Antarctobacter heliothermus: one gene and its partner. The protein of the gene in region 1 binds, or shares a complex with, the protein of each later gene. Links are inferred from orthologs where the notes say so. Each region holds a gene or a part of one and is shown in the gene's direction. Other genes may lie near its edges. The genes, in order: carB and carA.

What was found.
Region 2: the proteins of carB (region 1) and carA are in contact, whole or in part, in a solved structure (PDB 1KEE), measured with the Escherichia coli proteins. The link is inferred for Antarctobacter heliothermus from one-to-one orthologs.

Annotation. Positions count from the first base shown.
Region 1 is NZ_CP022540.1:1,478,132-1,482,243, forward strand. Bases 157-4,034 are described here. They hold carB (carbamoyl-phosphate synthase large subunit), read left to right. Parts: upstream 157-462; coding sequence 463-3,834; downstream 3,835-4,034. Other genes in these bases: ANTHELSMS3_RS06965 (CPBP family intramembrane glutamic endopeptidase), read right to left, coding at 157-297; ANTHELSMS3_RS06975 (DUF3592 domain-containing protein), read right to left, coding at 3,959-4,034. Outside these bases: more of ANTHELSMS3_RS06965, read right to left, coding at 1-156; more of ANTHELSMS3_RS06975, read right to left, coding at 4,035-4,112. UniProt on the Escherichia coli protein: Large subunit of the glutamine-dependent carbamoyl phosphate synthetase (CPSase).
Region 2 is NZ_CP022540.1:4,114,899-4,117,935, forward strand. The notes cover bases 138-2,940. They hold carA (glutamine-hydrolyzing carbamoyl-phosphate synthase small subunit), read left to right. Parts: upstream 138-864; coding sequence 865-2,016; downstream 2,017-2,940. Other genes in these bases: ANTHELSMS3_RS19545 (hypothetical protein), read left to right, coding at 138-143; ANTHELSMS3_RS19550 (GatB/YqeY domain-containing protein), read right to left, coding at 220-681; ANTHELSMS3_RS19560 (glycosyltransferase family 2 protein), read left to right, coding at 2,152-2,940. Also shown: more of ANTHELSMS3_RS19545, read left to right, coding at 1-137; more of ANTHELSMS3_RS19560, read left to right, coding at 2,941-3,037. UniProt on the Escherichia coli protein: Small subunit of the glutamine-dependent carbamoyl phosphate synthetase (CPSase).

The DNA of each region.
Region 1 (4,112 bases):
TGGCGCGGTCAGTTTGACCACCGTCAGCCCGGCCACAGCGGTGACCGCGCCGAATCCCGCCACCAGCCGCCAGTCGATGGTGCGCGCACCTTCGGTCAGCGACCGCCATGCGAATCCCGGTGTCAGGTGCAACAGCACCAGACCCAGCGCGCTAAAGCCGAACAGCAGCGGAAACATCATGTCGGGCGACACGCCCACGGCGATCCCCGCCGGGATCACGGCAAACAGGCCGACAAACTCGATCCACAGCCGGACCCGGCGCGCCGCACCGCCGCCGTCTTCTGACACAATGGACATCTCGGCGGCTCCTTGCTCTGCGCGCTTGCCAGAGATAGGCACGACGTGGCGGCGTACCACCCCGTTCGAGGCTTGCGCTCGAAGGCGCGCCGCGTATAACGCCGACAATTTGCGAATAGACACCTCCGGGGCTGCCGTCTCCCGGGGCTGAGCATGGAGCGCCCGATGCCGAAGAGAACCGATATCCAGTCGATCATGATCATCGGAGCGGGTCCCATCATTATCGGACAGGCCTGCGAGTTCGATTATTCCGGCGCTCAGGCCTGCAAGGCGCTGCGCGAAGAGGGCTACCGGGTCATTCTGGTCAACTCGAACCCGGCCACGATCATGACAGACCCCGGTCTGGCCGATGCCACCTATATCGAGCCGATCACACCCGAGGTTGTCGCGCGCATCATCGAAAAGGAACGCCCCGACGCGCTTCTGCCCACAATGGGCGGACAGACGGGCCTGAACACCTCGCTCGCGCTTGAGGAAATGGGCGTGCTGGAGAAATTCGGCGTCGAGATGATCGGCGCCAAGCGTGAGGCCATCGAGATGGCCGAGGACCGCAAGCTCTTCCGCGAGGCGATGGACCGCATCGGCCTTGAGAACCCCAAGGCCACCATCGTCACCGCGCCCAAGAACGCCAAGGGCAAGTTCGATCTGGATGCTGGCGTGTCGATCGCACTGGAAACGCTGGAATATGTCGGCTTGCCCGCCATCATCCGCCCCGCCTTTACCCTTGGCGGCACCGGCGGCGGCGTGGCCTATAACCGCGAGGATTACATCCACTACTGCCGCACCGGCATGGATGCCTCTCCTGTGGGTCAGATCCTTGTGGATGAGTCGCTGCTGGGCTGGAAAGAGTTCGAGATGGAGGTCGTCCGCGACAAGGCGGACAACGCGATCATCGTCTGCGCCATCGAAAACGTCGATCCGATGGGCGTTCACACCGGCGATTCGATCACCGTTGCCCCGGCGCTGACGCTGACCGACAAGGAATACCAGATCATGCGCAACGGCTCCATCGCCGTGCTGCGTGAGATCGGCGTCGAAACCGGCGGCTCGAACGTGCAGTGGGCGGTGAACCCCGAAAACGGCCGCATGGTCGTGATCGAGATGAACCCGCGTGTCAGCCGCTCCTCCGCTCTGGCGTCGAAGGCGACCGGTTTCCCCATCGCCAAGATCGCCGCCAAGCTGGCCATCGGCTACACGCTGGATGAGCTGGACAACGACATCACCAAGGTCACGCCAGCCAGCTTTGAGCCGACCATCGACTATGTCGTCACCAAGATCCCCAAGTTTGCCTTCGAAAAATTCCCCGGCGCACAGCCGCTGCTGACCACCGCGATGAAATCCGTGGGTGAGGCGATGGCCATCGGCCGCACCATCCACGAATCGCTGCAAAAGGCGCTCGCCTCGATGGAATCCGGCCTGACCGGCTTTGATGAGGTCGACATCCCCGGTGTTGGCGTTGACGCATGGTCGATCCCCGCCGACAAATCCGCCGTCATCAAGGCCATCGGCCAGCAAACCCCCGACCGGATGCGCACCATTGCGCAGGCCATGCGCCACGGCCTGACCGATGACGAAATCCACGGCACCACCATGTTTGACCCGTGGTTCCTTGCCCGCATCCGCGAGATCGTCGAGGCCGAGGCCGAGATCCGCGCAAACGGCCTGCCGCAGGATGCCGACGGCATGCGCGCGCTCAAGATGATGGGCTTTACCGATGCGCGCCTCGCCAAGCTGACCGGCTTTGCCGAAAAAGACGTGCGCAGCCGCCGCCACGCGCAGGGCGTCACCGCCGTCTTCAAACGCATCGACACCTGCGCGGCCGAGTTTGAGGCGCAAACCCCCTACATGTACTCCACCTACGAAGAGCCCATGATGGGCGAGGTGGAATGTGAGGCGCGCCCTAGCGACCGCAAAAAGGTCGTCATCCTCGGTGGTGGCCCCAACCGCATCGGGCAGGGGATCGAATTCGATTACTGCTGCTGCCACGCCTGCTTTGCCCTGACCGACGCGGGCTATGAAACCATCATGATCAACTGCAACCCGGAAACCGTGTCGACCGACTACGACACCTCGGACCGGTTGTACTTTGAGCCGCTGACCTTTGAACACGTCATGGAAATCCTGCGGGTCGAGCTGGAAAATGGCACCCTGCACGGCGTCATCGTGCAGTTCGGCGGCCAGACCCCGCTGAAACTCGCCAACGCGCTAGAGGCAGAGGGCATCCCGATCCTTGGCACCACGCCCGACGCCATCGACCTTGCCGAAGACCGCGAACGCTTTCAGGCGCTGGTCAACCAACTTGGCCTGAAACAGCCGCGCAACGGCATCGCCTCGACCGACGCACAGGCGCTGGCCATCGCCGAGGACATCGGCTTTCCGCTGGTGATCCGCCCCTCTTACGTTCTGGGCGGCCGCGCGATGGAAATCGTCCGCGATATGGACCACCTGCGCCGCTACATCTCAGAGGCGGTTGTGGTGTCCGGCGACAGCCCCGTGCTGCTGGACAGCTACCTGTCCGGTGCGGTCGAACTGGACGTTGACGCGCTCTGCGACGGGCAGAACGTCCACGTCGCGGGCATCATGCAGCACATCGAAGAGGCGGGCGTTCACTCGGGCGATTCCGCCTGCTCGCTGCCGCCCTATTCGCTGGGCAAACCGATCCTGCAAGAGATCGAAAAACAGACCCACGCGCTGGCCAAGGCCCTGAATGTCGTCGGCCTGATGAACGTCCAATTCGCCATCAAACCCAATGAGGCCGGCGAGGATGAGATCTACCTGATTGAGGTCAACCCCCGCGCCAGCCGCACCGTGCCTTTCGTCGCCAAGGCGACCGACAGCGCCATCGCCTCCATCGCCGCCCGCATCATGGCGGGTGAGCCGCTGTCCAACTTCCCCCTCCGCGCGGGCTATGCCGAAGACACCGACTACGACACCGATGTGCCGATGGCCGACCCGATGACATTGGCCGATCCGAACATGCCGTGGTTCTCTGTCAAAGAGGCGGTGCTGCCCTTCGCCCGCTTCCCCGGTGTCGACACGATCCTTGGCCCGGAAATGCGCTCCACCGGTGAGGTCATGGGCTGGGACCGCTCGTTCCCGCGCGCCTTCCTCAAGGCGCAAATGGGCGCAGGCACCATCCTGCCACAAGAGGGCGCGGTGTTCTTCTCCATCAAGGATGAGGACAAGACCCCCCAGATCGCCGAAACCGCGCGCGTCCTTGTGGACCTTGGGTTCACCATCGTGGCCACTCAGGGCACCGCGACCTTCCTGGAGGCGCACGGGATCGCCTGCGAACTGGTCAAAAAGGTCTACGAAGGCCGCCCCAACGTGGTCGACTTGATGAAGGACGGCGGCATCCAACTGGTGATGAACACCACCGAAGGCGCCGCCGCCGTGGCCGACAGCCGCGAAATCCGCTCTGTCGCGCTCTACGACAAGATCCCCTACTACACGACCGCCGCGGGCGCCCATGCGGCGGCCTTGGCGATGAAAGAGCGTGAAGAGGGTGAGTTGGTGGTGAAAAGCTTGCAGGGGTGAGGCGTTTGGGTCGGATTGCTCAAATCTTTGGCTGGGTCGCCATAGTTGTTGGAGGACTTCGAGTTCTCATGGCAGTGTGGGTTGCGACTTCGTTTGAAGGCGAGGCTTACACGAACGCGATTGGTCAATACCTTGGAAGTGCAGAGAACACCGGGGAAGCGATAGACAAAGGAACTGTCTCGCTTCTTGTCGGGTTTGCATTTGTTTTGCTGGGTACCCTCGTGCGACGCAGCAGGGCGTAGCGAAACCCCAATTGGCGCCTAGCAACTGCTATTTGT
Region 2 (3,037 bases), 2.6 Mb from region 1 along the record:
GCCGGGTCAGTTTCAAGACCCGCTTCGTCGAACGGTTCCGCATCGACGACGCGGACGAGCTGTCCGCCATCGCCGACGGCTTTCCGGTGCCCGAAGCCACCGATGAGGACACGCTGCCGGACCTGCCCGAAGCGACGGGATGATCCGCAAAACGCAATGCGCCGCCCCCTTGGGGACGGCGCATCCGTGAAATCATTGACTGCCGATACTGACTGCCGATCAGGCCGACAGCCGGTCCTTGACCTTGGGCCCCACCGTGCCGAAATCCATCTGGCCGGTGTATTTCGACTTGAGCACGCCCATGACGCGCCCCATGTCGCGGATCGATTCCGCGCCGACTTCGGACATCGCGGCATCTATCGCGGCCGTGACCTCCTTGTCGGTCAGCGCACGCGGCAGGAATTCCTCGATCACCTCGATCTCGGCCATTTCACGCTCCGCAAGGTCCAGCCGCCCCGCCTCTTCATAGCTTTTCGCGCTTTCGCGCCGTTGCTTGACCATTTTGCCAAGGATCGCCAGCACGGCGCTGTCATCGACGCCCTGTTCGTTGCCTTCGGCCCGGACGGCGATGTCCCGGTCCTTGATCGCAGCGTTGATCAGCCGTAGCGTCGACAGGCGATCACGCGCCTTGTCCCGCATCGCCTGTTTCACCGCCGCGTTCACCTTCTCGCGCAGTTCCATGAGCCCCGTCCCCAATTCTGGTCTCCGAATGCGGCAGGCTACATCATGCCTAGCGGTGATGCAAGTGCAGCAATTTCCGCCAACCCACTGAAACCAAACGATTTATGTTTTTACCCAACCACTTGACCCGCGCAGCCCCGCGCAATACGTTCCGGCAAATTTGCCGCCATCGAGGATCTGCTCATGCCCGCTGCTTCTGCACGCCCGACCGCCTGCCTTGCCCTTGCCGACGGCACGCTGTTCTACGGGACAGGCTTTGGTGCCACCGGCCAGACCACGGCGGAACTGTGTTTCAACACCGCCATGTCCGGCTATCAGGAGATCATGACCGACCCCTCCTATGCCGGTCAGATCGTCACCTTTACCTTTCCGCACATCGGCAACACCGGGGTCAACCCGGAGGACGATGAAACCGCCGACCCGGTCGCCGCGGGGATGGTTGTGAAATGGATGCCGACGCAAAGCTCCAACTGGCGCGCCGCGCAGGAACTGGGCGATTGGCTGGCCGCGCGCGGCCGCATCGCCATCGGCGGCGTCGACACCCGCCGCCTGACCCGTGCCATCCGCCAGCTGGGCGCACCGCATGTGGCGCTGGCCCATAACCCCGACGGCAATTTCGACACCGATGCGCTGGTCAAGGCCGCGCGCGGTTTTCCGGGGCTGGAGGGGCTGGACCTCGCGCTGGATGTCACTTGCGCACAAAGCTATCGCTGGGATGAAATGCGTTGGGCTTGGCCCGAAGGCTATCAGCGGCAGGAACAGGCCCGCCACAAGGTCGTCGCCGTGGACTATGGCGCAAAGCGCAATATCCTGCGCTGCCTTGCCTCGGCGGGCTGTGAGGTCACCGTGCTGCCCGCCACCGCCACCTATGATGAGGTCATGGCCCACCAGCCAGACGGCATCTTTCTGTCGAACGGTCCCGGCGACCCCGCCGCCACCGGCGCCTATGCAGTGCCGATGATCAAACGGCTGTTGTCAGAGGCAAATCTGCCGGTATTCGGCATCTGCCTTGGCCACCAGATGCTGGCGCTGGCACTGGGCGCCAAAACCATCAAGATGAACCACGGCCACCACGGCGCGAACCACCCCGTCAAGGAGGTCGGCACCGGCAAGGTCGAAATCACCTCGATGAACCACGGCTTTGCGGTGGACAGCCAAACCCTGCCAGAGGGGGTTCTGGAAACCCATGTGTCGCTGTTTGACGGCTCCAACTGCGGCATCCGCATGGCGGATCGTCCGGTGTTCAGCGTGCAACACCACCCAGAGGCAAGCCCGGGTCCGCAAGACAGCTTTTACCTGTTTGAACGCTTCGCCGCCTCGATGGATGCGGCCTGACACGAAAATCTGCGAAATTTCTGCGCTCTGTTAAGGGTTTGGTCGCCAAAAGCGGCCAAACTCCACAGCGCGGTTAAGACTTCGTTTACCAACACCGTGCAAACCTCCTGTTAACCGTATTTTTCGGACAGAGGTATGACGGAGCAACGCCTCCATCTCGCCGCCGCCAATCTGGCGCAGGCAAAGGCCCGTCGCGGCCAACCCATCAGCCATATCCTGATGGATGACGGACGTGTTGCCCCCTCTCACATGCTGGGCGCCATGGCAGAGGCGTCGCGCATCGGCCAACCCGTGCCGCAGGTGGTGGTGGCAGAGGCCATCGCCTCACGCGAGGATGTGCTGGAGGCGCAGGCGCTGCACTTCGGCGCAATGGTGCTGAAACGCGGCGACACGCCCCCCGACCCCGCCGTCATGGACCTGCTGCCGCCGGAATTTTGCCTGCAACACGGGGTGTTGCCGTGGATGCGGGTGGGCGACACGCTGTTGCTGGCCACCGCGCGCCCGGATGACTTTCCCGCGCTGCTGCATCTATTGCCGCTCGACACTGGCCCGGTTGTCATGGCGCTGGCGCTGGAGGCGGACATTCACCACCTGATTTCGGCCCGCGCCGGGACGCGGCTGGCACAGGCGGCGGAAACATGGGTGCCCGCAGCGGACAGTTGCCGCGATCTGAACCGGACAACGCCGCGCGGGCGGCTCTTTGCCTTTGCCGCCGCCGCGATTTGTCTCTTGCTGTTGCTGCTTGCGCCGCAACTGCTGTTCGCCACCGCGCTGGTGCTGGCGCTAGGCTCTCTTGTCCTGTCGCAACTGATGAAACTTGTCGCGCTGGCCGCCCTGCCCCGGCAGACCGCCGCCGCGCCCGCCCGTCTGCCGGAAAACCCGCCACTGGTGTCGATCCTTGTGCCGCTGTTTCATGAACAGGACATCGCCCGCACCCTTGTTGCGCGGCTGTCCCGGCTGACCTATCCCAAGGCGCTGCTGGACGTGGTTCTGGTGCTAGAGGCCGAGGACAGGCTGACGC